Regions from separate parts of the Idiomarina sp. Sol25 genome, predicted to be linked through region 1. Evidence: riboswitches for the same ligand, from Rfam matches in the RefSeq annotation. Region 1 holds a riboswitch; the other holds the start of a gene.
What was found. A riboswitch is a leader RNA that binds a small molecule or an ion and turns the genes downstream of it on or off. The one in region 1 is predicted to bind thiamine pyrophosphate.
Positions count from the first base shown of each region.

Region 2: another riboswitch for thiamine pyrophosphate. It lies ahead of thiC (phosphomethylpyrimidine synthase ThiC); the one in region 1 lies ahead of Q5L94_RS06350 (TonB-dependent receptor).

Region 1 covers NZ_JAUPEW010000003.1:81,888-98,216, forward strand. Annotated here, with positions in the region: gene Q5L94_RS06315 (Dps family protein) at 1-289, shown strand, start outside; gene Q5L94_RS06320 (TonB-dependent receptor) at 353-2,809, opposite strand; gene Q5L94_RS06325 (DUF3185 family protein) at 2,990-3,187, shown strand; gene Q5L94_RS06330 (MFS transporter) at 3,202-4,527, opposite strand; gene Q5L94_RS06335 (phosphotransferase) at 4,543-5,286, opposite strand; gene pnuC (nicotinamide riboside transporter PnuC) at 5,283-5,909, opposite strand; gene Q5L94_RS06345 (YkoF family thiamine/hydroxymethylpyrimidine-binding protein) at 5,902-6,159, opposite strand; gene Q5L94_RS06350 (TonB-dependent receptor) at 6,171-8,303, opposite strand; TPP riboswitch at 8,357-8,455, opposite strand; gene fre (NAD(P)H-flavin reductase) at 8,506-9,207, opposite strand; gene ubiD (4-hydroxy-3-polyprenylbenzoate decarboxylase) at 9,208-10,680, opposite strand; gene rho (transcription termination factor Rho) at 10,688-11,956, opposite strand; gene trxA (thioredoxin TrxA) at 12,206-12,532, opposite strand; gene rhlB (ATP-dependent RNA helicase RhlB) at 12,624-13,904, shown strand; gene Q5L94_RS06380 (Ppx/GppA family phosphatase) at 13,906-14,832, shown strand; gene hemB (porphobilinogen synthase) at 14,829-15,836, opposite strand; gene Q5L94_RS06390 (diguanylate cyclase) at 15,854-16,329, opposite strand, start outside.
Region 2 covers NZ_JAUPEW010000001.1:318,315-334,643, forward strand. Annotated here, with positions in the region: gene thiC (phosphomethylpyrimidine synthase ThiC) at 1-1,501, opposite strand, end outside; TPP riboswitch at 1,585-1,703, opposite strand; gene Q5L94_RS01535 (SCO family protein) at 1,744-2,388, opposite strand; gene Q5L94_RS01540 (formylglycine-generating enzyme family protein) at 2,381-3,133, opposite strand; gene Q5L94_RS01545 (multicopper oxidase domain-containing protein) at 3,144-4,301, opposite strand; gene Q5L94_RS01550 (cytochrome c) at 4,335-4,727, opposite strand; gene Q5L94_RS01555 (hypothetical protein) at 4,863-5,642, opposite strand; gene Q5L94_RS01560 (Fe2+-dependent dioxygenase) at 5,731-6,387, shown strand; gene Q5L94_RS01565 (MAPEG family protein) at 6,413-6,835, opposite strand; gene Q5L94_RS01570 (DUF2007 domain-containing protein) at 6,866-7,168, opposite strand; gene Q5L94_RS01575 (DksA/TraR family C4-type zinc finger protein) at 7,277-7,543, shown strand; gene Q5L94_RS01580 (EAL domain-containing protein) at 7,545-10,034, opposite strand; gene Q5L94_RS01585 (sulfite exporter TauE/SafE family protein) at 10,075-10,848, opposite strand; gene ftsB (cell division protein FtsB) at 10,890-11,171, shown strand; gene ispD (2-C-methyl-D-erythritol 4-phosphate cytidylyltransferase) at 11,190-11,951, shown strand; gene ispF (2-C-methyl-D-erythritol 2,4-cyclodiphosphate synthase) at 11,967-12,446, shown strand; gene truD (tRNA pseudouridine(13) synthase TruD) at 12,446-13,498, shown strand; gene surE (5'/3'-nucleotidase SurE) at 13,495-14,247, shown strand; gene Q5L94_RS01615 (protein-L-isoaspartate(D-aspartate) O-methyltransferase) at 14,247-14,888, shown strand; gene Q5L94_RS01620 (YqaA family protein) at 14,885-15,469, shown strand; gene Q5L94_RS01625 (peptidoglycan DD-metalloendopeptidase family protein) at 15,470-16,329, shown strand, end outside.

The DNA of each region.
Region 1 (16,329 bases):
GAAAATTGATGAGATTGCGGAACGTATTTTAACCTTGGGTCAGCGCCCTCAGCATGCTTACTCGACCTACATCAAGAACAGCGAAATTGAGGAAGTTAAAGACGTACATGACGGTAGAGCCTGTGTAGCTAATATTTTGGATAGCTATCAGACGACCATCCGTCTACAGCGTGAAATTCTCGAAATTTCTGACGAAGCTGGAGATGAAGGTACCAATGCACTGATGAGCGACTACATCAAAGAGCAGGAAAAAACAGCCTGGATGCTGACGTCTTACATGGGCAATTAATTGTCCCGAAAAGTAACGTTGAAAAACGCCCCAGTATTTGGGGCGTTTTTGTGTCAGTAACGATTAGAAAGTGTAATTCAGCCGAGCGTAGTAGTAACCACCATTAATACCGAACGGGAAGGTTTCCCAACCATATTTAAAGCCCGCATCGGAAAAGGGTGATCCAGCACTGCCCCATTCATCCGGGTAAGTATCAAACAGGTTGTTCGCACCTATACGAATATTTAAGTCACTGGTAAAGTCGTAACCAACAGAAAGATCGGTTAACCACTTACCGCCCCACTCATGACGGACCCCAGTAAAAGCCTGACCTTCAACAGCACCAAAGTAATTTAGGGCTAAGTTGACGTTCCACGCGTCACGAGTCCAGTCACCGCTTAATGTGGCTTTCTCACTGGGCTGACCCTCTTCAAGGCGCAGAACTTGAGTGTCGTTAAATATTTGCTCTCCCGGAATTAATGAAGAGACCGAATTCACCTGCTCTACGTCGGTATTCATAAAGCTCATTGCGGCAGTTAAGTTTAAATTGCCATCCATGAACTCAGTCGGGTAAGACACAATCACATCCAGACCCATGGTTTTCGTATCAACAGAGTTAGTGAAGAATTGAGCAGCTCCCAGGTTATTATCTTCCAGAATTTGACCAAACTCTGCACCTACATCAGCCGTCAGTGATTCCGACAACACAATGCGATCATCAATATTGATTTGATAAAAGTCCATGGTCAAATCGAAACCGTTATCGAAGCGCTTAATAAGGCCCAAGCTTACGCTTTCAGACGTTTCTTCTTCTAACTCGTTGATACCAAACTGCCGTGCGACTTCATCATCGTTGGCGATGGTACCGGTTTCAACCAACGTACCATTAACAATATTAGTTGATACCTGGCTGTAATAAATTTGCTGTACGCCCGGAGCTCGAAATCCGGTCGATACCGTACCACGCAAAGAAAAATCACTGTCGATATCATAGCGGGCAGACAGTTTACCGGAAATATTATCACCGGCTATGTCATAATCTTCGTAACGTAAAGCGCCTGCTAACAAGAAGTCCGGTGTTACATAGTATTCCGCATCGACATAAGCGCCATAACTGTCACGATCGGCATCTACCGCCTGACTAGGGCTAAAACCCGGGAAGCCTTGTATTCCAGCTTCTGCAGGATCGCCAGATGGCGTTAAAATTTCAACGCTTGGGTCGTTAGCTCTCCCATAAGCCCAGGATACCGGGTCACCCGGGTTGATTTGATAACCATCGCGGCGCATTTCTAACCCCACCGCGAGATAAAGCAGCTCGTTTGCGATATCGACCGTACCATTAAAATCTAAATTGAATGTCGTCTGCTCAAAGACCAGTTCGCCATCAAAAGCTTCCGTCGGTGTTTCACCATAAATACCGCCGTCCGGGCTAGGCTCGTAGTACCAACTTACGTTCGCTGAGTTTGACGAATTAAAACCAAATTCATTTTTACCGTAAACCACACTGGCATCCCACAGCCAGGCATTAGGCAGGTCACCGCGAATACCAACAGCCAAGGACTGGTCATCCGCCTCGGTCTCTAATTTTGGCAAGAACCCATCGGGGTAAATTGCCTCGATGGTTCTAGGGTGTTCACGCCCCCGAAAAAAGCCAGAAGATCCACCATCGCGAGTTGAAACACCACCGAATGCATATAATTCCTTATTGTTGCCCAAGTTATAGCCAGAGTTAAACCATGCATACAAATTTTCAGAATTTGCGTCACCAATATGAAGGCGAACCACTGGTTCCCCGCCGGGCGAAAGCCAGTCACCTATCAGCGATGCTTCGGCTGGAGATGCCCGGTTCGTCATTCCCCGGTCACGGTACTCCAGAGTGCCGTTAAAATAGCCATTTTTTGACGTAGTACCAAAGTTAACGCCAACCGTATTAACTTCGCCATCGCCCTCGTAAGTTTGACCTATTTCAGCGGAGACACTGCCGCCGTCAGAACTTTTCAGAGTAATATTAATAACCCCGGCAATAGCATCCGAGCCGTATTGAGCTGCGGCTCCGTCGCGCAGGATTTCGACACGTGCGACAGCGGTAATGGGAATGGCGTTGATGTCATAGCCTGCTGAGCCTTTACCAATGGTTTCTTGAACGTTTACAAGAGCTTGTTGATGCCGGCGTTTACCATTGACCAGAACCAAAACCTGATCCGGATTGAGCCCGCGCAGTGTTGCAGGGCGAATTATGTCAGAACCGTCAGAAATGGTGGTGCTGGAAAAGTTAAAAGAAGGCGCACTCATTTGCAGAGCTTTACCGAGTTCGGTCGCTCCTGTATTTACCAGTTGCTCTGCAGAAATAATATCAATTGGCGATGCCGACTCTGTTGCCGTTCTGCCATTGACTCGGGAACCCAGAGTGACAATGCGCTCCATCGATTCATCAGACTCTGCATTAGCATCTGCTTGTTGCGCAAGACCGGTACCCGGAATTGCTAACGCTGCTGACATAGAAATGGCCAAATACCCAAGTTTAAAAGATGCTCTTCTCATAGTTCCGCCTTACTTTTGTTATTTTACTGTTTTAAACACAACCAGCTTATTAACAATTACAGACATTTCATCAGTCTGGAAATATACCAGATGTCATAAATCCTTATTTATAAGGAAACTTGCGGATCTGACAGAGTGCTTTATATTGGTAAGTTGTAAACACAACAAAAGGAAGACTTTATGACTCGTATCGTAGGTATTGTTCTATTAGTTGTTGGCGCTATTTTATTGTATTTCTCGTATGAGGCCTCACAATCAATTGCCTCTAGCGTGTCAGAAATGGCGACAAATGAGCCAACTGACAACACCATTTGGTATTTAATTGGTGGTGTTGCCGCAGTCATTGTTGGTCTTTACGCGGTTATTCGTGGAAAATAACCTGGTAAACGTGGTTAGCCAGACGTATTACCTGATACGTCTGGCAATCTTAAAGCTGTGAAAGTCGCTAGTACGCCAATAGCTCCTAGTACCCATAAAACAGCAGCAACGCCATAAGCAGCATCGACCCACCCCAGTAACAAACCAGCTAAAAGTACAACTCCCATCACTGTATTAGACACCGCGGTAAGTTGCGCCCGATTATCTTGCGTTGCCATATCAACCAGATAGGTTTTCCTGCCAACTCGTGCTCCATGATGCGCAACCGCCGAACTGAATAAAAGTAATGCCGCGATCCACTGCGCGCCCAAGGCTCCCGGTATCCAGTAGTAAAGCGCCAGCGCAACGGATATGACCAGAGTCGACATAACGGAAGCTGCCGCCATCACATGGTGACTGGCAGAATCGGACCAACGACCCCAAAAGCGCCCAGCCAATAAGCCGGCAAGTCCACTCGCAAGCATTAAACTGCCCAGGCTGGTCAGTTCAGACTCACCTTCACGCTGAATTAAAACCACAATATATGGAATAGCAAAAGCGGCGGCGACCAGTAATGCCCGTGAAATGACAAAGTGTCCAAACTGACTATCCTGCCACAGCAAAGACATCGATTTGAGCGCTTCGGTCAGCGCGTTACCGCCACCCTCGGTTGCACCGGCAACCTCAGGAATGCCCGCATAAAGTAAAGCCGCAGCAAACCAAAGCACAACACCGGCCCCCAGTAGCCCAACAAATAGCGAGCGCTGACCTTCCATATCAGGTGCAAATATAATAATCATTGCGCTTAGCAGCGTGAGTAATCCGGCAGCAGAAGCCGCGACACCGGACATTCGCCCACGGCGCGTTTTAGACACCGTTTTGCCGGTCACATCTTTATTCGCGACAGAACAGATGCCCCGCGACAAACTGAATATTGCCAGTAAAACAACCACGGACCAGCCCAGTGCAGATCCATCTAAAGTTGCTACCGCAAACAGCATAGCCAACAACGAGACGGCCTGACCAATACTGCCAGCAACCCAGAACCATTTACGTACCGGTTGCTCTCGTAGCTTTTGAGCAACGAAAAGTTGCGGCAATAAAGCCAGAGACTCCCGTAAAGGCACTAAAGCACTAATAAACATTGCCGGGGCACCTAACGAGCTCAACATCCACGGCAACACAAGGCGCGCACTGACTAAGCTATCACCCAGTTTAGTCAAAGTTAACGATAACAACATCAAAACGAATGAACGCGGTTGCTCTTTACAGGCGGACTCAGGAATATCTTTACAGACGCGAGCGTCTTCGTCTTCAGCTAAGTAGCCGTAAACGCGTTCAGTCAATTTTTTATCAGTCATGGCAATGTGTTCGCTTTAAGAAAAGTGTCGAAATAGATGCTGCCATACTTTATTCAGCCATTCCACAAACTCACACCATTGTGCCAAACGTTGCCGGTCAATTTGATAATGGGCTACTCTTTCGTACTCGGCTATTAACTGAACGGCCACATCGTCACTGAGTTCGTTCACAACAATTGCACTGGCAATATCAAACAAGGGGTGACCAATACCCGCGTATTCCCAGTCAATAACCCGGACAGGCTCAGTCATTAAAATATGATTCATCGATAAATCGTTATGGCATAACACCGGATAACTGAGCCAGTCTTCTAACAAGGGTTGCATCGGTGCCAATTTTTGGCTCATTTGCCCGGCAACTGCCGAATTGACCGAACGCAGCTGTTGCAAATAATGCTCTACCCGCTCAGTCATAGACCAGGCCGGGATATCGACTCGTGTATTGTGGATTTTTGACAGTGTTTCAGCCAGTACGGTGGCTTTACTCAAAGGCGACAGCGTCATTTGCTGTAAAGACGGAGCCTGATAGTAAGGTTGTAAAAGCCAGCCTTGCTCAACATCGTAATCAAAAACGTCGGGGGCAAGAGTCTGCTGCGCCAGCTCTTTTTGTATGGATACTTCAAGTTCACGATCAACCGCGAACACCTGTTCATAGCGCCAACGTTTTAATACATAATCTTCAGTCTTTGTGCGCAACCATAACGTTTGGTTGGACTGCCCTGAAGCCAGCTCCTGTATTTCGCGGGGCCGACGAATCACCCCGCTTCACTCGCAGATTTCAGCGAAATGTCATGACGCCAACGCCACATGGCATAAATTACCAGTATCAGATAAACCACAAACAGCAAGGCAGTGGCAACAAAGCCTTTGCTGGCGTATAAATAAACGTAAACACTGTCTATAACCAGCCAGTACCACCAGGTTTCATACGCTTTTTTGGTAACCAGCCAGGTGGCCAGCAAACTGAATACAGTGGTGTAAGTATCGAGCCATACCGCGTCTGCGTCGGTATAAGTCGAAAGTAAATAAGCAATAGCTGCAGCCAGAGGAACCAGCCACGCCCATTGCAGCAGGTGCCAGCGAAGCGGGTATTTGGCGCCATCAGGACTCTCTTTTGCAGCGCTTTGCTGACGCTGCCATTGCCACCAGCCATAGCCGGCTAACGCAATGTAGATTGTTTGCAGCAAAGACTCCATATACAACTTACCTTGCCAGAACAAGACAGCGTAAATAGTACAGCTAACCGCCGCCGCAGCCCAGCACCACTGGCGCTGATGCGCCGCCAGCACTAAATATCCCAAAGCCATGACTAAAGCCGTCAGCTCCCAAGGGGAGCTGACCATCAACTGCTCAAGCCAGGACTCGAGCAAAGATTCAGACATTATCCGGCCTCAGGTCTTTATTAATAAACTTACAAACCAGAACATTTGAAGGGACATTCTGAAAAAGCAGCTCCATTTCGTCACTCAGAATCCGCATAACATCCTGCATTTCACCAAAAATTTGCGTACTCATGGTATTGGTCAGCACCGTTAGTTCTGAATGCTGATTCAAACGCGAAATGAAGTCTGTAATCGTATCCAGATAATTTTCAGCCAGTGGATACAGTGACATTTCTACTGAGATTTGCATACTTATCCCCTTTAAAACGATTTACTCACAGTGATACCAAAACGACGTGGCTCACCGTATTGAACGTAAGTTTCTTCATTTTCATAACCAGTTCGGGGGTCGTTGGCAAAGTAAAAACCTCGAACCTCGTAGTCTTCATCCGTTAAATTACGCCCCCACACGCTAAAGTGCCAATCCTGGTAATGATAGTTCAGCGCAAGGTGCAGCACTGCCATGCTGTCCGCTTTCTGGTTATGCGAGTCGGAGAAGTAGAACTCGTCTTTCGCATCGGCCTGAATCACCCACTGGAAGTTTTCGCCCAACCAGCCCTCGAAGCCAATATTCAACTGGTAATTAGGCGCTTGCGCTTGCTCCCGCCCGGTCATATCGGTGCCATCTTCAGTGACAAAGCCTTCAATTTCGGTTTGTAACCAACTGGCCGAAGCAAAAATCGCCAACCAGTCCGTAAACTGATTACGAATTTCCGCTTCCAGACCATAGCCTGTGCCTTCAGCGGCGTTCTCAATATAACCAACGAAAGACTTATTGCGATTAACCCAACTCTTTAACTGAACGTCGTCTCGCCAGTGATAGAATGCACTTACTCTCGATGTTAGCAGTCCATCTGCACTCCGCCCTTTTACACCAAACTCGGTACTCCAGAGGACTTCAGGAGAATAGGTTGAGCGGTCTAATAAATAATTTTCTACTTCTTCCAGCTCCTGATCTTTGGCCTTACCTAAAGCTTCGCCGTTAACGCCGCCAGCTTTGTAACCGCGTGCGAGTGTCGCGTACAGATAACTGTCGTTAGACGCCTGGTAACGAACACTGAAATTACCTCCCACCATGGTATCTTCAGGCTCCGCAGTAATACCACGACTGTCGAGGTAGTCGTTGTCATAACGCTCTACCCGCAAGCCAGTGATGGTACTAACGCGGTCACTCCAATGCTGAGTCAACTCACCGTAGATAGCCGCATTTTTACTGTCATAGTCGCTGTTGAAAATACTTGGCTGGCCTAAATCCCAGTTAAAATAGTCGCGCGTCAGTTGTACCGACTTATCGTAATAGTACAAACCTAAAACCCATTCGCTATCAACACCAAACAGATTTTCGGGTTCGTCGGATACCCAGCGAACTTCCGCGGTTTTGTCGTCACGGTCGCGGAGGTACGCGTCAAAAGCCGAGTATTCCCAGCCCGGTGCGATACCTTTATAAGTCCAGTCTTCGTCGTAAGCGTAGCCGGTGTCTGCATCCAGGTAGTTAACAGACATTTCCAGACGGCTATTGTCAAAACCCAGGTAACTGAGCTGCAGGCGCAACGCCTGACTTTCTAAACGATCATAACCCGGCTCGTCGGACAAAGTTTCGCGAGTATTGTCGAGACTAAACGCATCGTAGCCATTGTCGACATCGTTATAATGCAGAACCGTTTGCAGCAGCCAGTCTTTACTGAGCTCGGTATCCAATTTGAAGCGCGCAGTCAGTTCATCTCGCTGTTCCGTGTCGTCGCGTTCAAGGTAGGTGTTTTCAATGTAGCCGTCTTGCTGAAACTGACTGACCGAGAAACGCGCATTACCTAATGCCCCTAGGCTACCGCCCATAGCCAGGCCGCCCATCGCTTCGGAATAGTTGCCTGCTGATAACTGAAACTGGCCATTAAAATCGCTGCTCGGTGCGGTGCTGTCCAGAAGCAATAAACCCGCCATAGCGTTTACACCAAAGCGTCCACTTTGCGGACCGCGAAAAACTTCCACCTGATTAATATCAAACAAAGACGCAGCACTGCCTAAACCACTGTAGTCAATACCATCTATTAGCAAGCCCACAGAAGGAGTGACCGGATCAACAAACTGAGAGCGTTCGCCAATACCACGAATTTGAATAAAGCGAGCGGTAGAAGTACCACCAGAAAAATTCACGTTCGCAAAGCTGTTCAGCGTGTCTTGTAAATGCTGCGAGTGACGCTGTTGCATCGCATCTTCATCAATAATTGAAACACTACTGGTGGTTTCGTTTAAGGTGCGGCGATGAAAGTCACCACTCACTTCAATAATCTCGATGTCTTTTGTATCTTGTGTGTCTTCTGCTGCAAAGGCAAAAGCGGGAACGCTGGATAACGCAGCGGCGATGCTGGCTGCTAAATATGAATTGATTATTTTCATGGATCATTTCCTCAAAACAACAGAGTCAGAAACGATCCGGTAAGGCTGTAATTAGACGGGTTTTCTACCATCCCTACGCCAGTATTAACCGGATCAGGTTTTAAGGGTTCGCTAATGCATCTCAGCCGTTGCCGGCACCCCTTGGTAAAGCGGCGTCAGTATAACGCAGCTTGTTAGTTAAACAAATTTACTTTCAGTGCAATTAAATAAAGGACAGAGCGTCGCCGTAAAGGTTTTCTAACGGTACGTCTTTAGCGACAAAATCGTCGCGAATAACGCGTATCATTTCAAAGCGGCCAGCCATATAAATTTCACATTCAGGCAGACTTTGCTCACGAGCCATAACCGCGTGATGCACCAAACCTATAGAATAAGCCCAGTTATTATCCGCGTCTTCGACGACCGGGTGGTAATCAAAGTGCTCGTACTGGCCTGCTAAGCGTTCCAGTTCGTCATGCAAATACAGATCGCTTAAGCTTTTTGCACCCCAGTAAAGTGTCAGAGGCCGCTCTGGCGACAAACGTAAATGTTGCTGCAAGATAGAATAGGTGTAAGAGAAACCGGTGCCACCAGCAATTAACACTGCCGGCTTAGTGTTTTCCTGACGGTAAAAAGCCACACCATCTGGCGCGTCAATTTCTAATTCCCCATCGGCACGCACTTTATCCAAGACTTCCATTGCATAGCTGTTGTCCGGCGTGGCGCCTATATGAAGTAACCACTCACTTTTTATGGACGGGCACGACGCAATACTAAAAGGCCGCTTATCGCGTTCGCCCATCATCACCATAAGGTACTGGCCTGCTTTAAACTCAACCGGTTGCGGCAGTTGCAAACGCACTTCCCACACAGCATCGGCCAACTGGCGCGAAATTTCAGCTTTACAGGTCATTTGTTGACTCATTCACGACTCCATAATGTTCAGTTCGTCCCACAGCTCGTCAACACGCTGTTTTACCTCGTCGCTCATGACTATTGGCTCGCCCCACTCACGGTCGGTTTCACCCGGCCATTTATTGGTGGCGTCCATTCCCATCTTCGAGCCCAGTCCCGAAACCGGTGAAGCGAAATCGAGATAATCTATAGGCGTATTTTCGACCAGGGTCGTATCGCGTGCCGGATCCATCCGGGTTGTCATAGCCCAGATAACATCTTTCCAGTCACGCGCATTCACGTCGTCGTCGCACACAATTACGAATTTGGTGTACATAAACTGACGTAAGAAAGACCAGACACCCATCATCACGCGCTTCGCATGACCCGGGTACTGCTTCTTCATAGTGACTACGGCCAAACGGTACGAACAGCCTTCCGGTGGCAAATAAAAATCGACAATTTCAGGGAATTGTTTTTGCAGTAACGGAATAAACACTTCATTTAAAGCAACGCCCAGCACGGCAGGTTCGTCCGGTGGACGTCCGGTATAGGTGCTGTGGTAAATCGGATCTTTACGATGGGTAACATGAGTCACGGTAAACACCGGAAACTCATCCACTTCGTTGTAGTAGCCGGTATGATCGCCATAAGGGCCTTCCGGCGCCATTTCGCCCGGCTCTATGTAACCTTCCAGAATAATTTCAGCGTGCGCCGGTACTTGTAAATCATTACTGAGGCACTGTGTTACTTCGGTTTTGCTGTCGCGCAACAATCCGGCAAAGGCGTATTCCGACAAGCTATCGGGCACCGGTGTTACCGCGCCCAAAATAGTTGCAGGATCAGCACCCAAAGCAACTGACACCGGGAACTTTTCGCCCGGATGCTGCTGGCACCAATCCTGGAAATCCAGTGCGCCACCGCGATGCGACAACCAGCGCATAATGAGCTTATTCGGACCCAAGAGTTGCTGGCGATAAATACCTAAGTTCTGGCGTTCTTTATGCGGACCACGAGTGACCGTAAGCCCCCAGGTAACCAACGGTGCAACGTCGCCCGGCCAGCAATGCTGAATCGGCAACTTTGTTAAGTCAACATCATCGCCGCTCATAACCACTTGCTGACATGGCGCCTTTTTAATGCTTTTTGGCGACATGCTCAGCACTTTTTTGTACTTAGGCAGTAAATTCAACGCGTCGCGAAAGCCTTTAGGAGGCTCCGGCTCTTTTAAAAAGGCCAGCAATTTCCCCACATCCCGTAAGGCGGTCACCGACTCCTGACCCATACCTAAAGCCACCCGGTCTGGGGTGCCGAATAAATTAGCTAAAACCGGCATATCATGGCCTTTCACGTTTTCAAACAATAAGGCCGGACCTTGTGCTTTTAACGTACGGTCTGATATTTCAGTAATTTCGAGGTAGGGGTCTATTTCTTGTTGGATGCGTTTCAGTTCACCGCGCTCCTCGAGGAGCGCGATGAAATCACGCAGATCTTGATATTTCATACGCCACTTAACTGTTGCGTTGACGTTTCATCGATTCGAAGAATTCGTCATTGGTTTTGGTCATCTGCAAACGGTCAATCAAAAATTCCATGGCCTCAACTTCGCCCATGGGATGCATGATTTTACGCAGGATCCACATTTTTTGCAGCTCGTCCGGCGTGGTCAGCAACTCTTCACGACGCGTACCTGAACGGTTGAAATCAATTGCAGGGAACACACGGCGTTCGGCCAACTTACGGTTCAGGTGCAGCTCCATGTTGCCGGTACCTTTAAACTCTTCGTAGATGACTTCATCCATTTTCGAGCCGGTATCAATAAGCGCGGTTGCAATAATGGTTAAACTACCACCTTCTTCTACATTACGCGCAGCACCAAAGAAACGCTTAGGTTTGTGCAATGCGTTGGCATCCACACCACCGGTTAAGACTTTTCCGGAGCTTGGAATAACGGTGTTATAAGCACGGGCTAAACGAGTAATGGAGTCGAGCAAAATCACCACGTCTTTCTTATGCTCAACCAGACGTTTGGCTTTTTCGATAACCATTTCCGCTACCTGAACGTGGCGGCTGGCTGGTTCATCAAAGGTGGAAGCAACGACTTCACCATGCACCAGACGGTGCATTTCGGTGACTTCTTCCGGACGCTCATCAATCAATAGTACAATCAGTTCTGCATCGGGATGATTCGCTGCAATAGAAGTCGCTATATTCTGCAGCAATAAGGTTTTACCCGCTTTAGGTGGCGCGACAATAAGACCACGTTGACCTTTACCAATTGGCGCTGATAAATCCAGTACTCGTGCAGTGATATCTTCTTTGCTGCCATTACCGCGCTCTAAATGAAAACGCTCTTCCGCGTGTAGCGGCGTTAAGTTTTCAAATAAGATTTTATTGCGGGAGTTTTCAGGCTTGTCGAAGTTCACTTCACGAATTTTCAGCAGGGCAAAATAACGTTCGCTGTCTTTCGGTGGGCGAATTTTCCCGCCAATTGTGTCACCCGTACGCAGGTTAAAGCGACGAATCTGACTTGGCGAGACGTAGATATCGTCTGGTCCAGCCAGGTAGGACGAGTCGGCTGAACGCAAGAAGCCAAAGCCATCCTGCAAAATTTCCAGCACACCGCCGCCGTGAATGTCTTCACCACTTTTAGCATGCGCTTTTAAAATAGCGAAAATGATGTCTTGCTTGCGCAAGCGGGCCATATTTTCAAGACCCATTGAGTCCGCGAGCTGAACTAGCTCGTTTACGGGTTTATCTTTAAGTTCTGTTAGATTCATAGGAGGGTTTTCGAGTTATCGATTGAACACAAAGCCTTTTTTAATTTGACTCTAGAAAGTAAAACAATTGGAACTTTCGGAATTCGCGAAGTGCGAAACCAGAAACAGACGTTTCATTTAAAAACAGGCTAACCGGTGGAGTTGGTGAACCCGAATGAACAGTTAATGAGCAGAAGTTATCACCAAAAAAGCGATTCGTCCAGTTTTCTCAACAAAAACGGCGCTTAACACGCCGTTTTTTGACAATCATTAAATGTGCTGGTCTAAAAACTCAGTCAGTTGAGCACGTGATAATGCGCCCACTTTCGTTCCGACAACTTCGCCGCCTTTAAACAACAGTAACGTTGGAATGCCACGAATATTGTATTTAGGTGGGGTTTGTTCATTGTGGTCGACGTTCAGCTTACCAATAACTAATTTATCAGCGTACTCGCTGGCAATGTCATCAAGAATAGGTGCTACCATTTTACATGGCCCACACCACTCAGCCCAAAAGTCGACTAATACGGGTTTATCGGAATTTATGACATCAGCATCAAAACTGTCATCACTTAGCTGAACTATTACGTCACTCATGGTACTCTCCGCTACTTTCTTCGCGTGGAAATATTAGAATAGTATTATTTCTGTTTTTGAATACAAGCGCAAACTGATATGCTTATAACTTATGACTAAAAAACATCTTACAGAAACTCGCTTTGCTGATTTGGCGCTTCACCCCAAAATCCAGCAAGCAATATCCAGTGCCGGATTTGAGTATTGTACTCCAATTCAGGCGTTAAGTCTGCCCGTTGCTCTGTCTAACCGCGATGTTGCTGGTCAGGCTCAGACAGGTACAGGCAAAACCTTGGCATTTCTGCTGGCTACTTTCAACCGCTTAATGCAGAACGAATCGTCCGAAAAAACCGAATCGGGCCCACGCGCACTGATTATGGCACCGACTCGGGAACTCGCTATTCAAATAGCGCACGATGCTAATGCCCTTATTGAGCATTGCGGCTTGAAAATGGGCGTGATTTACGGCGGCGAAGGCTACGAAGGTCAAAAAGAACAACTAGCGGCACAACCAGACATACTGGTCGGTACCACTGGTCGCCTTATCGACTTTTATAAGCAGGGTCTATTCAGTCTTAAAGACATTGAAGTTGTGGTGCTGGACGAAGCCGACCGCATGTTCGATCTTGGCTTTATTGATGACATTCGCTATTTATTGCAAAAAATGCCGGATCCATCCAAGCGGCTGAATCTGCTGTTCTCTGCAACATTGTCTTATCGTGTGCAGGAACTGGCTTACGAGCATATGAATGCACCGACTAAACTCGAAGTGGAGCCGTTACAAAAAACGGCGACAAGGGTAACTGAAGAACTGTTTTATCCTTCTAAGCCAGAAAAGTTTCCGCTATTACTTACGCTGATTGAGGAAGACTGGCCGGATAAAGCCATTGTTTTCGCCAACACCAAGCACGGTTGCGAAAAGGTACATGGCTGGTTAGTCGCAAACGAACACCGCGCAGGTCTGTTAACTGGCGATGTTCCGCAGAAAAAGCGCTTACGCATTCTGGAAGACTTCGCCGAAGGAAAGCTCGACTTTCTAGTCGCTACCGATGTCGCCGCACGTGGCCTGCATATTCCTGAAGTGACTCATGTGTATAACTTCGACTTACCGGATGACTGCGAAGATTATGTTCACCGTATAGGCCGCACAGGTCGTGCAGGAGAGAGTGGCGCCGCAATAAGCCTGGCGTGTGAAGAGTACGTATACAATTTACCGGCTATTGAAGACTACATTGGTCACACCATTCCGGTCACCAAATACGATGGCGATGCTCTGCTGTCTGATTTGCGACGTCCACGTCCAATTCAGCGCCGTCGTCGCCATAACTCAGGCGGAGGAGGCAAGGGCAAACCTCGCGGCCGTCGCTCAGGGCCTCCGCGCAACGCGTCGTAATATGCCAGCCAAAAAGCGCAAACTTGCTGCCATCGACATGGGATCCAACAGTTTCCACCTGTTGATGGCAGAAGTTTCAATGACGGGCTTCTTTCCTAAGCCCCGGATTCTTTCCCAGCGTAAACAGAAAGTTCGTCTAGCCGACGGCTTGGGCGACAATGACAGCATAGACGACGCTGCCATTTCCCGTGGCATAGATTGTCTTACTCTGTTTGCCAAAGAGCTGAAACGCTTCCAGCCCTTTGCAGTAAAAGCGGTAGCAACTGCAGCGCTGCGCAAAGCCAGTAATCAGAAAGAACTTCTTGCGCGCTTTGAGTCGACATTAGGCTTCCCTATTGAAGTTATTACCGGCGAGCGTGAAGCTGAATTCATTTATGCGGGAGTTTGTAGTGCGTCGCAATGCCGGGATAACGTTCTGGTTATTGATATTGGCGGTGCAAGTACAGAGGTTGTCGCCGGTAATGGAACCCAGGCTAATGTGCTTAACAGTCTGGATATGGGCTGTGTGGTGTTTCAAAACCGTTTCTTTAAAGATGGACAAATTACCCCGGATAACGTAGAGCTAGCTATTCAGGCCGCTACGAAGCTTATTACGCTCTACGCCGCTGATTATAAGCAACATGGTTGGCTGCGGGTTCTTGGCGCATCAGGTACTTTTCGTGCACTTACCGAAATAGCGGCGGCGGAAAAACAGCCAGGGCTTAGTCAAAGCTGGTTAAGTGAACTGATTCAGCGTTGTATCCGGCAGGGGCAAATTGAGCGTCTGAATTTTGCCGGATTACGTGATGACCGCCGCGCTGTTCTAATGGGCGGAATCACCATACTTTTGGCTGTGCTGAAGGTACTTAGTGTGAGCGATTTTGAAGTGACTTCCGGCGCGTTACGCGAGGGTTTACTCGCGCAACTTGCCAATGAAATTACGGCTTAGCGTTTATTCGTTGTAAGACGTTCAGCTACCGATTTTGCAAAATACGTTAAAATACCGTCAGCACCGGCTCGTTTGAAACCCAGCAAACTTTCTTCAATAACGTCCTGACCCAGCCAGCCATTTTTAATGGCAGCCTGGAGCATGGCGTATTCACCACTGACCTGGTACGCAAAAGTCGGCACGCCAAAAGTGTCTTTTGCACGGCGTACAATGTCCAAATAAGGCATGCCCGGCTTCACCATCACCATGTCAGCGCCTTCCTGTATATCCAGTCCAATTTCCTGCAGGGCTTCGTCTGAATTAGCCGGGTCCATCTGATAGGTCTTTTTGTCAGCCCCTTTCAGGTTTCCGGCAGAGCCGACCGCGTCGCGGAATGGGCCGTAAAACGCGCTGGCATATTTAGCCGAATACGCCATAATTTGAGTGTTGATAAAGCCTTCAGCTTCCAGTGCTGAACGAATAGCGCCAATGCGCCCGTCCATCATGTCCGACGGAGCTACAACATCTACTCCGGCTCGCGCGTGAGACACTGCCTGCTTTACCAAAACCTCAGTGGTAACGTCATTGATCACGTAACCGCTGCCATCAAGAATGCCGTCTTGCCCGTGAGTTGTAAAAGGATCCAAAGCCACATCGGTCATTACGCCTAGCTCCGGAAACTTGGCTTTTATGGCTTTGACCGCACGCTGAGCCAGACCGTTCTCATCATAAGCCGCTTCAGCCATCTCCGACTTAGCTGAAGCAGGCGTTACCGGGAATAAAGCAACCATAGGAATACCGAATTCAACCAACTGAGCGCATTCTTGCAACAACAGATCGATACTCACACGGTCAACGCCAGGCATTGAACTGACCTGCTCACGCTGGTTCTCACCTTCGAGAACAAACATAGGGTAAATTAAATCGTCCACGCTCAACTGGTTTTCTGCCACCAGCCGCCGGCTAAAATCGTGGCGGCGTAAACGTCTTAGGCGTCTGCCCGGAAAAGCACCTTGATTTGTCATTCTTCACTCCTGATGGGTTACTGCACCGCTAATCTGTCGCGGCCTTTATGTTTGGCGGCATATAGCGCATCGTCTGCGGCTTTAAAAATTTCATCCACATTATCAAAAATACGCACGCTGGTGGAGATCACACCAATACTCAGCGTGATCTTAAGCAAGCCGGCATCGGTTTTAAACTCGGTATTACGAACCTTTTCCAGCAACTGACTGGCAAAAGTTTCCGCCTCCTGAAGGTCGGTTTCCGGCAAGATAATGGCAAACTCTTCACCACCATAACGACAGACAATATCCCCGGCTCGCTTAGCGTGTTGCTGCATTAATTTTGCCAGCTGTTGCAAAATCTGGTCTCCAGCAAGGTGACCATAGGTATCGTTCACGGGTTTAAAGTGGTCGACGTCAATCATTAATAACGCAAGCGGTAACTCGCGCCGCAGTGTGCGCCGCAGCTCACGTTCCAGGTGCTGCTGAAAATAACGGCGGTTATGCAAGCCAG
Region 2 (16,329 bases), on a different contig from region 1:
GATCCTCCCAGCGGAATTCGAAGCGGGCTTTTGACATAGCGTCATCCCGGGCCTGAGCGCCTGGGTGCCCTTTGGCTAAATCGGCTGCATGAGCCGCTATTTTGTAGGCGATCATCCCTTGTTTGACATCTTCCTTGTTGGGAAGACCTAAGTGCTCTTTCGGGGTAACATAGCAGAGCATGGCACAACCAAAAGCGCCAATCATGGCAGCACCAATACCCGAGGTAATGTGGTCGTAACCGGGGGCTATATCGGTGGTTAGTGGCCCTAAGGTATAAAACGGCGCGCCGTGGCAGTATTTTAACTGCTCATCCATGTTCTCCTGAATTTTATGCATAGGCACATGGCCGGGGCCTTCTATCATCACCTGCACATCGTATTTCCAGGCAATTTGAGTCAGTTTGCCAAGTACTCTCAGTTCGGCGAACTGAGCTTCGTCGTTAGCATCTGCTATGGAACCGGGGCGCAAGCCGTCACCTAAAGACAGTGATATGTCATATTTCGCACAAATTTTGCAGATGTCCCGGAAGTGTTGGTAAAGGAAGCTTTCCTGCTGATGCGCCATACACCATTTCGCCATAATCGAACCGCCACGGGAGACAATGCCGGTCACTCGTTTTGCGGTTAGCTTAATGAAGTCGTGCAGTACGCCGGCGTGAATCGTAAAATAGTCTACCCCTTGCTCAGCCTGTTCCAGCAGCACGTCTTTAAATACGGGCCAGCTCAGATCCTCAGCAATTCCATTGACGCGCTCTAATGCCTGGTAGATAGGCACCGTACCAATGGGGACCGGGCTATTTCGTAAGATCCATTCCCGGGTTTGGTGAATATTACGCCCGGTAGACAAGTCCATAACGGTATCAGCGCCCCAGCGCGTGGCCCATACCAGCTTTTCAACTTCTTCTTCAATAGACGAACTGACTGAGGAGTTACCAATGTTGGCGTTCACTTTGACTAAAAAGTTGCGGCCAATAATCATCGGTTCAGATTCGGGATGGTGGGTATTAACGGGAATAATCGCGCGTCCACTGGCGACTTCGTCGCGCACGAATTCCGGCGTTATGGGGTTTTCAAGGTGCTCTCTCCCCATATTCTCACGCAGTGCTATGAACTCCATTTCGGGCGTAACGATGCCGCGCCGGGCGTAGGCCAGTTGAGTAATACCGTGATTGTCTTCTTGGTTCTCGCTATGACGTTGCTTGATCCAGTTTTCACGAATTTTTCTCAAACCCTCGTTCACGTCAATTGCAGCTTCCGGGTCGCCGTAAACGCTGGAAGTATCATACACATCCACCGGATCGTTCGGTGGTAACTTCACACCCGGCGTGGGTTGGTGCAAAGTTTCGCTTAAATGAATGCGGCGAAAGGGTACCTGGATGTCTTTGTTACTGCCTGAAAGAAATTCACGGCTGGAATTAGGGTAATAATGCCCGGATAACGACGATAAAAAGGATTCAGCCTGTTGGCGGTTTAAACGGTTATTCGATGGTGCAGTCGACATAGCATTCTCTCATTTTGTTGATGTTAGAGATGCTTGTCAGGAGTGTTGAAAGGAACACCAGCGCAGAAACGACGGTTGTGTCATGCTGATGCTCTCTTGTTCCCTTCGCAGGTATTAGCCTGATCAGGTTCAACGGATCCCGCAATTGCGGTCTCAGCCGGTTACTTAATCAAGAAAGTAACCGGCACTCCGACAAGATTCTTTTTTAGTGGAACAAAATCTTAGAACGAATGCAACCGTCGTTAATCGTTAACCAGTTTGGCGACAACTTTAGCTGGCTTACCCATCGGCTGGCTTAAACCTTCTATACGCTCAACAATAAGTCCTTGCTTATCGAGAATAGTGATCAAATTGCTGTGATCAAAATCACCGTCCGGACGCTGGCGATACCTCACGCCAAGTACTGTAGCTAAGGTTCTGATATCCTGCTCCGAACCGTTCAGAAACAGCCAGCTGTCGTTGTTAAGCTTGTATTGCTTGACGTAGTCAGCTAGCGCTTCGGGTGTATCGCGAGCGGTGTCAAAACTCACCATAACGAGCTTAACTTGCTGTTTAGTGTCTTCGTCCAGCTTGCTGTATAAGCGTTTTACATCATGGACCAAGACTGGGCAGGCGGTGGTGCAACTGCCATAAATCATGGAAAGAATAACCGGCTGGCCTTCAAGTTCTGAAAGCTTGAGTTCGCTATTCTTATGCGTGCTCCAGGTCGCATCTACCTGGTATACCGACTCGGAGTGAGAGACCTCTGCTGCGTTCATTGCTGTATGATTGCTGTGGTCGTTAGCTGTCTGATTCTTGTGCATATCGTGATGCGAATGATCCTGCGCAAGAGACTGGGCAGCAAAGATCAAAGAGGCCAGGGCGGTCAATTTTAGCAATTTATTCATGATCGTTCTCCAGGTCGTATGCGCAACGAAAACCCATAGTGCTGGTTGCACTTTGCGGGGCGTAATCACTGCGCGACTGATAACGGAAAAATGTGGCGTAATTGGCGTTACTAAAACTCGACATAAAGCGCGCTCCGTCGCCACAAGAACCGGAGAGCAAATCGACGTCATCGCCGTTGGTTAGTAATAATTGATAGTCGTCTACCCATTCGTTGACACGGTCGTGCATGTGCATCAATTGGTCAGCATTTGGGTCGACAGTTTGTTGTTTCGCGCTGTGTGGCTGGCTGTACCAGGCAAACAAGTTGCGGGCATAGTCATCATCGCTGATGTTCTGCTGTTGCCGATATTTGACCGACGCATACTCCCACTCGTTAAGGCCGGGCAGGCGGCCACCTTGTGCGGAACAGTATTCGCGTGCGGCAAACCAGGAGACATAAGTGACGGGTTCGTTTTCTTTGCCTTCAGCAAATCCAGTATTATCATCCCAATGCTTCAGGTAATTTCCGTCATGGAATAGGGCAGCGATGTTGTCTCGCTGCCACTGCGGTTGTTCAATGACAAATTCCAGAAACTCTTGGTTAGTGACCGGAGTTGAGTCCAGCATGAAACTTTTCATCTCTATGCTGAGCCGCTCTTTGTCCAGTAATACCGGTGGCTTAAACGTACCACCATTGATCAGAACTGGATCGGCAAGCACTAACGGTGACAATAAAACACCTGCAACTCCAAGCCACTTAACCATAAGTTTCCCCTTATTTCTCTTTGCGCGGACCGGCAATTAATGCGCCAGCTGCGCCACGCTCTGCATCAGCAAATTCGTGATCGACCAGCTTGTAGATGCCTTCTTCCGGAACAATAAACTCAATTGTCGCACTGTTACTGGCACCCAGCAGTACGGTTTGCATGCCGTACCATTCGTTACGCGGGTCACCTTCGTACCAGACGCGGTCGAAAATGGCACCAATAACGTGGAAGCTGGAAGTGCCCGACGGACCTGCGTTTAACACATGTAAGCGCACACGGTCACCTTCGTTCGCGCGTAAAGGGTTGTCGCTAAGTGCTGCAACATGGCCATTAAAGGTCACATGACTTGGTTGGCGGTCTAAAGCTGCACCGTGGTTATAGATGTAGTTACCTTCTGATGCCTCTTCCAGATAATGCTCTGATTGCACCAGAACGAATTCTTTATCAACGTCTTTGTCAGTTGGGTAGCCATCTTTAGGAGATACCACAACGGCGCCATACTGCCCCATAGCTGTGTGCATAAGTACGCTGGAAGTACCACAGTGATACATATAAGTCCCCGCGTAGTTGGCTATCCATTCGAACTCAATAGTTTCACCCGGAGAAATGGTACGCCATTTGTCTTCCGCTGCTACTGTGCCACTATGAAAGTCCATAGAGTGGGGCATTGGGTTAACGACAGGCTGATTATTCTGATAACCGTTGGCTTGTACTTGCTGGAAAAATGGCGAACCATTTTTTACCGGCTTCGTGATAGTCACTTCTTCGTCAGAGCGGTTTTTCATTTTGAAAATGACACGGTCGCCTTCACGCACGTGTAATACGGGACCGGGTACTGAGCCACCGAATGTCCAGGCTGAATAGGTTACTCCCGGAGCAACTTCTATTTTCTGAGAGAACACATCCATGCGTACATCGTGAGTTTTGTTGCCTTCATAGTCGAGCTTGGCGATATTTGGAACCTGAGTAAGGTAGTCGCCAACAACCGCCGGGCCGCTGTAGTCTTCACGGTACACTTTAGCTTCTGGTAAGCCAAAGATTTTACCGTCAATGACATATTCGCTGTCGTGCTTAAGGCTGAGTTCTTCCGCATTAACCGGAGTTGATGCAGACGCCATAGCGGCCAGAAGAGAGGCACTGATAATTGATAAGCTTAGAGTTTTCATAATGATTTTTCCTTTAACTGATAACAAATAGGTTTAACGCAAACTGGCAACGGCTTCGGCTGTGATAGTCTCACTGCCGCCTGCAAGATCGGTATTGATGTAGTCCACTAAGGTCGCGATATCGGCGTCTTTCAGATAACCCATGGGCGGCATAGCGCCGTTGTAGTTAGTTCCATTAACGGTGATAGCGCCTGACTTACCCTGAATTATGGTTTCGGCGATATAAGACGGTTTGTCCTTTAGGTTCGGGTTATTTGCCAGTGGTGGAAAAACACCTTGCATGCCCTTACCATTTGGCTGATGGCAAGCCTGACAATATTTTTTGTAAACGTTTTCGCCCTCGCTGGCATCGACTGCCTGGCTTACGAATAAACCCGCGAGTGAAACGGCAATAAGTGATACTTTGCAAAGAGATTGAATGCTCATAACGACACCTTCGTCATTGACTTAAGATGCCTTTAGAATACTTCTTTAATGAGCTTTTACGAGTGAAATGAAGGGGTAACTCAGGCCTACTCCTTTATGTGTAAAAGAAGTAAGCCTAATGCAGGCTGGTGGGTATTAAATACTGCGTGCTTCTAGTTCAATACGAGAGGCAGCACCGTAAATTTTACTCGGGTCGCCTTCGAATTTGCCTTCTGGAGTTGTGGTAGGCCAGAGGTTTTCGAGATTACCGATGACCTTGCGGGTTTCGCTAATGGCTTCTTCAGCTTTGCTTGCTTCTTTATCATTAATGCGGTTTAAACGTTCGAGCGCAATTTCTTTAAAGCCCATGGCGTCCTGATATTCGTGCACGTTAGCGACTTCGCCATTTTGAATGCCAATAGCGTATTCGTCGGCGGCTACCATTAGCATTGATGAAACACTCAGTATCACGTCTTTAGCTGACATGTCAGCAATAGGTTCATTAGCGCTGACAGAGTCCAGCAGAGTCTTGTAGTTGCTCATAACCGTGTCTTCATCTTTATCATTAATGACACTTTCCGCCAGGGTATTTAACGGTTCGGCAAATCCGGGTAAGCCGCGTGCTTCAAATGCCTCAGTGAGGCCACTGTAGAGCTCGTCACCCGGGTGTTTCATATGAGTTTTGGCCATTTCAATGTGACCTTGCTCGTAAAGTTTTATTCCCACCCATAAATGGCCGCGAATAAAACCCAACTGCGCCAGAAAAGCGGTGTCATTGGTGTTTAAATCAATTTCAGGGGCGGCCATTTCGCCTTCTGCCATAGGGGCTGCCATGAACATAGACGGTGCTGCGCCCGGTTGCGTCAGTGGCGCTGCTGCTACAGTGGTGGCCAGAACACTGCCAACGCCAAGCCAAACTTTTTTCTTTTCAAACATATAAAGACCTTAGTATGCTTTTTTGAGAGAGTTAACTCATGTATATTTGCAGAAATGATAATTATTCGCAAGTTAGAAGTGTGGAAGCATGATATTACAAATTAGCAACGCCGTTGATACAGACACAGTAAAGAGTATTGTTGCGGGTCTTGATGCCGGGCAGTTTCGCGATGGCAAAAAAACCGCAGGCTGGGCAGCGAAAGATGTAAAAAATAACCAGCAACTGTCGGGTAAAAAGTCTGAGGCGGCTACTCAGGTGTTGCTGGACAGGCTTCAGCAAAATGCTCTGGTGCAATCGGTTATGCGGCCAAAGCAGGTGGCGCGGGTGACTATAAACCGATATCAGCAGGGAGAGTACTATGGTACCCACATGGATGATTCCTTAATGAACGGTGTAAGAACCGATATTTCTTTTACGCTGGGTTTGTCACCATTATCGGATTTTGAAGGCGGGGAGTTGGTTATTGAGGATGCCAGTGGCGAGCGGAGCTGGCGACTGGGGCAGGGAGATATTCTCATGTATCCGAGCCATTACCTACATCGGGTTAATCCGGTTACTAAAGGTTCGAGGCTGGCAATGATAGGCTGGGTGCAAAGCTTAATTAAACAGCCTAATTACAGAGAGCTACTCTTTGATATAGAGCAATCGTTGAAAGCGGAATTTGATGCCAACGGTAAGTCTGAAAACTTTGATCGCCTGACCAAAGTGTTTCATAACCTGTTAAGAGAATGGGCTGATGTATAATCAGCCCAGACAACATTAAAGTACTTTAAACCAAAGTTACACCGCACAAAATAAGTAAAGCCACGTTAGCTGCCAAACCAATCATAAAGAAATAGCTGCGGGGACTGGGGTTTTTCTCTGTTGCTATAGCGTAGTAAAGAACCATATGAATTAAGCGTGCAATAGCGAAAATCCAGATAAACAGCCCCGTCCAGAAAGCGCTGGCACCTATGAAGAAAGCAAGAAATACTGTGCCCAGCATCAGCGGATAGTTCTCTAATGAGTTCATTAGGGTACGATGAGCACGAAACACAAAAGATGAATGACTCAGTGAGTCGTCGATTTTGCCCGGGACGGCACCGGGTTGCTTCGCTTTTTGACCACTGGCAATAACCCATTGAACCAGCAAAATGACTAGTGCAATAAGAACGCCCCAATAAGCCATGGTATAAGTTTCACTTCCGTTCATTTTAAATCTCCTTTCGTTTTGTATGATTCATTAAGCCGGGCTTCCACAATTCCAGCAGACTTCAAAAGCGGCTCCGTTAATTTCCTGACAATTATTGCAACGCCAGTCCGCCCCGTTAGCCTGCTCTTCCATGTTTTCAATCAGTGTTTTAGCGACAGCGAGTTGAGTATCTTCAACAAGCCAGAGCTCAGGCCAGGTATCTAATGGCGCTAAATCACCAGCGGCGCCACTGGAAAACTCATTTTTCATAACCGTTTCAATGCCTTCCATTTGCAATAGGTTACGAGCGTTTTCCACTAATAGTTTGTTTTCATGGGTATAAATAAGTTTCATAGGCGTTTCTTATAGGTAAAACCTGAATAGCAGTTAATTTTTACGTTATAGTTAATGTATCAGACTCAGCGTCTGTTTGTGTTCTCCATTTTTTCTAAGGAGTTGTATATGGCGGGTGGCTGGTCGCACGATGGTGCCGTACAGGAACAAATTGATGCCAGTACCGAAGATGAAGTAAAACGCGTACGCAGCAAACTTACCGGCGGCGAAAGTCTGGAGTTTTGCGAAGAGTGTGGTGAGCCTATTCCGGAAGCCCGGCGCAAAGCTATTCCGGGTGTTCGTCTGTGTGTGGAATGCCAGGCGGAACTCGACAAGCAGGACTCAAGCAAAGCGGGCTTTAACCGGAGGGGGAGTAAAGACAGCCAGCTACGTTAAGCTATGGAGCTGTCTTATCTGCCAGAAGTTCGGACTCAGGTACGGGCTTACTGAACAGGTAGCCTTGAAAGGTATCGCAATTTAGCCGGGCCAAATAATTAAACTGTTCTTCGGTTTCGACTCCCTCAGCAACAATGTTCAGTTTTAGACTTTCTCCTAGCTGAATAATGGTGTGAACAATTTGAGCTTTTTCTTTACTATCCAGCATATTGCGTACGAACGACACGTCAATTTTCAGGGTGTCGAACGGAATTTGCATAAGATAGGAAAGAGACGAGTAACCCGTACCGAAATCATCCAGCGCGAACTCAATACCAAGCAGCTTCAAACGCTTTATTTTGTTGGTGACGCTGGAAATGTCATCCATCAGTAAGCTTTCTGTGAGCTCCAGCTTTAACTTATGAGGCGGTACCTCATACTTTTCTACCAGAAGTTGAACCTGCTCAACAAATTCGGGTTGTTGAAATTGTTTGGCACTGACGTTAATCGACAGTTGCATCTTTGCTTTTTCCGGGCTCTGTTGCCATTGCTGGAGAATTTGGCAGGCGCGCTCAGTAATCCAGTACCCCAGAGGAACAATCAAACCGGTTTCTTCGGCTAAAGGAATGAAGTCAGCAGGAGAAACAAAGTGACCATCACTTTGTTTCCAGCGGATGAGTGCTTCAGCTCCGGTAGCCTTTGACTCAACATTTACCTGGGGTTGCAGATAAAGTTCGAATTCGTTCTGTTTTATTGCATGACGCAATTGCTCTTCCAGTTTGACTCGCTTACTGACCGCATCGGCAAAGTCTTGACGGAACAGTGAGACCTCTCCCGTGCCTTTGCGTTTTGAGTGAGATAATGCGAGGCCTGACTGCGTCATTAAGGTTTCAGCATTTGATTCGCTGTCGTCAAACAAGGAAGCGCCTGCGCTAAAGGAGCAAAGGTGCGTGTAGCTGTTTAACTGATAGGGCTGTTGTAGTTGATCCTGCAATTGATAAATTCGGGTCAACAATTGCTGTTTTATGTTAATTGAATTACCGCGCTCAAGGCCAGTTAACACAACGGCGAATTCGTTCGCGCTCAAACGTGCCAGGAATGAGTTGGCTTTGGTTGAGCTTTTCAGCCTTTCTGCCACGCGTTTTAGCAGCAAATCACCCATGTCCGAACCCAGGGTATTATTCAGTATTTTAAATTTATCGATATCGCACAGAATTAACGCGCCGTTTTGCCCGTCTTTCTTATCGGTTGCAAGCTTATCCTGCAAATGATCCAACAAAGAACGGCGATTCGCTAATCCGGTTAAGGCATCGTTGTAAGCCAGGTTACGGATACGTTCACTGGACTCAACTTCTGCACTAATGTCTGTGACCGTTGCGACAAAATGTCGTTCTTTTTGTTGGTTGTAGCGTACTTCTGAAATACTTAAGCGTACAGGAAAAGTCGCGCCAGAGCGCTTTTTCGCATTAACTTTACCTTGCCATGCTGCTCTATGAACTAACGTGCTCTTGATATTTTCCAGTAATTTATCGGCGTGCTCAATATAGTTTTCAATATTGAGTTTACTTCCTTTTAATTGTTTTAGTTCCTCCCCAGTGAGTCGCGTAAAGGCCTGGTTCGCTAATAAAACACGGTTGTGCTCGTCGAATAGCAACAAGCCGTCATCTATGGCACTAATAACTTCATAAAGTTGCTCTGCCGACATTTGGGCCAATTTTTGCTGCTGCTGTAAACGCCGGTCTATCTGCGTGGCTATAATAGCCATCAAAGCGGTTAAGCACGAACCAATGCCGACAACATACGCCAGCCAGTTGCCGTGGCCTATGAATGTTGTATCGGGTTCTCTTGCAGGATAAAAATTAGCCGCGATCATGGCGGTATAATGCATACCTGAGATAGCCAGAGCAATAATGGCGGCAACAACAATCTGTGCGCTTCTGCGACTGAACCAGCTGGTTCTTTCCGACTTTTTATAATGCCGATATGCAAGAGAGGCAATAATGCCCAGCGATACGGCAACAACTACCGAAAGTATAAACCAAAATGGGTCATAACGAAGGTGAGCTGGCACTTGCATTGCAGCCATACCGGTATAGTGCATGAGGCCAATACCTGCGCCTAATATAGTGCCTGCTATTATTATAGCACCGCCCGACGACTCAGATATTTGGATTTTCATGGCAATAAAACTGCCGACAATGGCAGGGACAACCGAAATAAGAGTTAATAATACGCCATGACTCATGGGAAGGTTAAGTTCAAAAGCCAGCATACCAATAAAATGCATACTCCAGACGCCGACACCAGAGATGGCCGCACTGACAACTAGCCAACTGTAGCGAGCAAACTTTGCCTGATATATTCGTACGCGCTCCAGCGTGAGTACCGCGGTATAAGAGGCAAGTAGCGCAACACAATAAGAGAGAGTGACTAACCCAGGATTATGGGAGCCATTTATAGAGGGCTGGGAAAATTGACCCAAATCGAAAAATGCGTACAGGGTTTCAAGCATAAATTTAATTTTACCAGAGCCGTTGGCTGGAGTACTAAAACTATTTAATACTTTGCAATACGACACTGAGTCCTGAAAGTATCATTAGCACCAGTGTAAATTGTCTAAAGCGTTGCTCTGACACATGCTGTTGAAGTCTTTGCCCGACGCTGGCGCCAATAAGTGCGCAGGGTAGTAAGGTGAGTACCAGATAAAGATGGGACTCCGCGTAAATAGACTGGCGCGAGAAATTCGCGACGTTTGCCATGGCAATGCAGCAGAAAAACAGACTGAGTGTAGCGCGAAATTGCTGTTTTGGGATACGGGCATTGGCCAGAAATAAAACAATAGGAGGCCCGCCTAATGTCATTAGGCCGTTGAGTAAGCCGGAGCCCGTACCCACTGCAATATGTCCGGGCGTATGTTCCGCTGTTGGTAGTTGTTTACCGCTGGCTAGTGCGAGTGCAACAGCCAGTATGACAAAACCGAGAACCAGTTTAATAAGCTGTTCGTTTACGCTTAGCAGCAAGGAGCCCGATATCAGAGAGGCGATGACGCCTGAAAAAATCAGCCACTTCCATTGAGACGGGCGAGCTGCTTCTCTGTTTTTCCAATAAATCCAGCCGCCTATCACAATATTAACGACAGACAGCGCAGGCGTAAGTAAGCTAATAGGAAACCACAGCGCCAGAATTGGGACGGCTAACAAACCGGAGCCAAAACCGCTTACCCCCTGAACCAAAGCTGCAAAGAAAAATACTATTGCGGCAGCGAAATACTCCAAATGAACCTCTTTTGTCTTATAATGCTGAAAACGGCTTTTCAGTAACGCCAATAGTCTTCATAATGATAACAGGAAAAACAACGGAGCTGAGCATGCGGGTGACTCTGGTCGTGTTGTTGGCCTTGTTCCTTGCGTTACAATACCGTCTGTGGTTTGGCAAAAACAGCCTACCGGATTATTGGCGGTTGCAGCAAGAAGTCAGCAGTCAGAAAAATACGAATGAAAATCTGGAAAGACGTAATCAACTCATTTACGCAGATATCGAAGATTTGCGCGAAGGGGAAGATGCGCTGGAAGAGCGTGCCCGTAACGAACTAGGGATGGTAAAAAAAGATGAAGTTTTCTTCCGTCTTGTACCTGATCGTAATCCATAGCATGAACGGGTGAGCGAGATGAAAAGTGAGTCAGAGAGCCACGCAGACGGTCAGGCTGATTCGTTAATGGCTGTAATTCCTGCGGCTGGCAACGGAAGCCGTATGCAGACAAACGTCCCCAAACAGTTTCTCACGGTCGCTAACCGGACTTTGCTGGAGTACAGCATCGAAGCCATATTGAACGATTCGCGGGTGAAACAGGTTTTCGTCGCGGTTTCTGACCCTAATGGTGAATACCTTATTGAGCTTAAAGAAACCCTGCCAATAAAGGTTCATTTTGTACAAGGCGGGAATAGCCGTGCCGAATCTGTAATGGCTGGAGTTAAAGTTGCCGTTTCGCAAGGGGCTACCCACGTGCTGGTGCATGATGCAGCGCGTCCGTGCTTACCGAAAAGGGCACTAACAGCGGTTATTGATTATGGATTAACGGATCCTCAAGGCGCAATTCTGGCCATTCCGGTAAGAGACTCTTTGAAACGTGCTGTTATCGCTATCAATAATGAAAACGGTCTGACTCATATAGAATCCAGTGTTGATCGGGAAGCGCTTTGGCAGGCACAGACACCACAAGTTTTTCATGCAGAACGTTTACGCCAGGCTATTGAGCAGATGGGAGCGCTAAACCCTCAGTTAACGGACGAAGCGTCGGCTATGCAATGGTGTGGCTTTCAGCCGGCGCTTATTCCCGGGTCTATCCGTAATTTAAAAGTGACTCATCCGGAAGATTTTGAATGTGTTCGCGACTGGTTATTAGCGAACAATAATGATCATAAAAATTAAAGAGGGCAGTCGTTCATGAAAATCCGTGTTGGCCATGGTTATGACGTTCATCGTTGGGGTTCTGATAAGCCTTTAATTTTAGGAGGCATTGAAATTGAGCATGACCAGGGACTTGTCGCTCATTCCGACGGAGATGTTGTTCTGCACGCTGTCACCGACGCGTTATTGGGCGCTTTAGCTTTGGGTGATATTGGTCAGCACTTTCCGGATACCGATGAACGCTATGCCGGGGCAGATAGTGCCGAATTGCTGAGTCATGCAGTCAGTCTATGTCAGGACAAAGAGTTTAAGACCGGTAACATTGATGTAACCGTTGTCGCTCAGGCTCCGAAAATGGCACCTCGTATTGACGATATGCGGGCCAGTATTGCTCAATGTTTAAAAACCTGCATCGATAATGTGAATGTCAAAGCGACAACGACAGAAAAATTGGGCTTTGTGGGGCGTGAAGAAGGTATTGCCTGTCATGCCGTGGTTCTTATGGAGTCATTTTAATGTTGGCACCCTCACAAGTGTCTTTGGCTGAGTTACCACGTTTACATAAAGGCGACAGACCGAAGGCTAAGTTTAAACAGACGCCGGAAGATTTTCAGGTTATTGAACAGCTGGATGTTGCCGATGACGGTGAAGGTGAGCACCAGTGGCTTTGGGTTAGGAAAACCGGAGCTAATACAAATTTTTGTGCGGAGAAAATAGCCCGGTTTGCCGGAGTATCAGAGAGAAATGTCAGTTACTCAGGGTTAAAAGATCGTCAGGCGGTGACCTGGCAATGGTTTTCTATTCAGCTACCCGGCAAAGAAACGCTTAACTGGAACGAGTTAAATGATGAAGAAATGTCAGTTGAGCGAGTAATACGCAGAACCAAAAAATTAAAGACGGGGTTTCACCGTGCGAATCGCTTCGTTATCCAGTTAGCTAATGTTAGTTCCAGAGAGGCGCTGGAAAAGCTCTGGCAAGGAGTGAGTGAGCGGGGTGTAATAAATTATTTTGGCGAGCAGCGCTTTGGCCGCAGCGGAGATAACGTAGCTCAGGCAGAGCGCTGGCTTATGGCGAGCCGACCACCGCGTATCAGCCGCACCAAACGAAGCCTCTATTTGTCTGCACTGCGCAGCTATTTATTTAACGAGATAGTGGCTGAGCGAATACGCGACTTTGGTATTGAGGGCCATCTGGAAGGTGATTGTGTCATGCTGGAAGGCTCCCAGTCGGTTTTTACCGTAGAGCAATGGGACGACGAACTTAAACAACGGCTGGCAAATAACAATATTTACTTAACGGCACCTTTAGCGGGAAGCACGACTAAACCCTTAGTTAAGGGGGAAGCCGAGGCCTTTGAACAACGTTTTTTACAAGCTTTCGATAGTTGGTTACAGGCGCTCAAAAAGCTGCGTGTAGAAGCAGCTCGGCGGGCTATTCTGTTGCGCATAGAAAACCCAGAAATGAGTTGGCAGGGCAAGGACGCAGAACTTCGCTTTACGCTTCCATCCGGTGCTTATGCAACAGCCGTGTTAAATGAAATTGTGGACTTAAGTGGTGAATCCAGATGATGAAAATTCTATTGAGTAATGATGACGGCGTACACGCTCCGGGAATTCTCGCGTTGTACCAGGCTTTAAAGGAAGTGGCAGATGTAAGAGTGATAGCTCCGGATCGTAACTGCAGTGGTGCCAGTAATTCGTTAACCTTACATAATCCTTTGCGGGTGCGCCGGCTGGATAATGGCTTCTATTCTGTTAATGGCACGCCGACAGATTGTGTTCATTTAGGTACAAATTCGCCAATGGCTGAAGACGTGGATTTAGTCGTATCTGGTATTAATGACAGCCCCAATATGGGTGATGATGTATTGTACTCGGGCACGGTTGCGGCCGCGATGGAGGGGCGTTTTATGGGGCTGCCTTCGATTGCGGTGTCAATGGGGGGCCGTGGACACGACTACTATGACACCGCCGGGCGAGTCGTGGCAGAAATTGTCGCAAATATGGAAAACGATCCGCTGCGACTGGATACGGTACTGAATATCAATGTGCCTTATACGACCTACGATAAGTTAAAAGGCACGCGGGTGACTAAATTGGGGCGTCGGCATCGTGCAGAGACCATGGTTCACGACCGAGACCCTTTTGGCAGCGAAATCTTTTGGTATGGACCCATTGGGCATCATGCAAGTGATGAACCTAATACTGATTTTACCGCGATTCAAGAGGGGTATGTTTCTATTACACCGCTAAGCCTGGATATGACAGCGCAAAGACACACCGATACACTGACAGACTGGTTAAAACAACAAAAATGATGATTAGTAATGGACAGTCGCGGGTTAAGCGGCTGATTCAACAATTAGAGGATCTCGGCATTACCAACAAAGAGGTTTTGAGGGTGATATCTGAAACCCCAAGACATCTGTTTATGCCCGAGTCATTAGCTCACAAAGCCTATGAAAATACGGCACTACCTATTGGTAACGGGCAGACCATTTCGCAGCCATTAATGGTGGCAACAATGACGCAGTTATTAATGCAGCATCATTGTAAAAATGTGCTGGAGATAGGCACAGGGTCGGGTTATCAGACGGCGGTTCTGGCTCAGCTGGTTGACAAGGTTTTCAGTGTTGAGCGTATTGCTACGTTGCAGTATCAGGCCAAGCGACGCATGCGGCAGTTGGATTTACATAATGTTGCCATGCGTCATGGCGATGGCTGGAAAGGCTGGCGCAGCAAGGGTCCGTTCGACGGCATTATTGTTACCGCGGCTGCCAGCGATATACCTCAGGATTTAGTGGATCAGCTTGCCGACGGCGGCGTGATGATCATTCCGGTCGGCGAACAGAACCAGTCGCAGAGCCTGGTCGTTATGCGTCGCTTTGGTGACTCTTTGGAACAACAGCGTATTGGTGATGTGCGTTTCGTGCCTTTAGTTAAGGGAGATGTCGTTTGAAGCTGTTCTCCGCACTGTACGATAAAGTATTATCCTGGACTCAGCACCCCAGAGCAGACATTATTCTTGGTCTGTTGAGTTTTGCCGAATCGGTGATATTTCCTATACCACCCGATGTTATGCTGGCGCCAATGGCAATGACCCAGCCTAAAAGGGCGTGGCGATTAGCGTTTCTGACGACAGTTACCTCAGTCGCAGGCGGAATTTTAGGCTACTTTCTCGGCTACTGGGCCTATGAATCACTAGTTCTGCCAGCGGTTGAGGCACTTGGCTATGAGTCGAAGCTGCTTACTGTGCAGGGCTGGTTTTCGGACTGGGGTGTTTGGATAGTATTTATTGCAGGCTTTTCTCCCATTCCTTATAAACTGTTTACGGTAACTGCCGGCGTTATGCAAATAGCGTTTTTTCCTTTTGTTATTGCATCGGCTATCAGTCGCGGTATGCGCTTTTATCTGGTGGCCTGGCTGTTGCGCACTGGTGGGCCGGAAATGGGCGTGAAACTTCGTGAATATGTTGACCGCATTGGCTGGACACTGGTAATACTGGTTATTATTGGGTACGTAATAGCGCAGTTGGTATAAATGATGTTGGTATCGTCCGGGGCAATTAAGCAATCTCTATTATTGGTTTTTGCCATCATTCTGCTGCAGGCTTGCAGTGGCCGGTCGGCACCTGCGCCCGTCGAAGAACTCTATACCGGAAAAACTTACCGCGATTTTGAAGCCAACTCAATTAACGACAAAGAGTATGAAGTTCAGCCCGGAGAAACACTCTATTCAATAGCTTTCCGGGCTAACCTGGATGTCCAGGATATTGCCCATATCAATAATTTACAAAAACCTTACACTATTTATCCGGGGCAAAAGTTGAGTCTGGAAAGCGCACCGCAACGAGGCGCCACCACAGCCAGAAAGGCGCAGCGAACAGCTAGTGCTAAACAGAATAAAAAAGCCTCTGATAACGCACAAAATAATATAAAAACGCCCGTTGCTAATAAGAAACAGAAAGGGTATGGTCAAAAAACAAGCGCGAGAAAAACGGTTGGAAAACAAACCGATAAGGGGAGCAAGAGCCAACCGATTCAGCGAATTGAACGGTCCGAAGTGGCTCAACCGAGTAATAACAATATTATTTGGCGTTGGCCTTCATCGGGGAAGATAATAGCTGACTTCTCGTTGCGTGAACAAGGCAATAAAGGAATAGATTTTGCCGGTGGTCGGGGTGATTCAGTTAACGCCGCGGCGGCAGGAAAAGTGGTTTACGTTGGAAACGCATTACACGGGTTTGGTAATTTAATCATTTTGAAACATAACGATGATTTTATTACTGCCTACGCTCACAATGAAGACATTCTGGTACAGGAGAAAGAATGGGTGGACGTAGGTGAGACTATCGGACGTATGGGAGATTCCGGTAGTTCTCGTGTGAAATTGCATTTTGA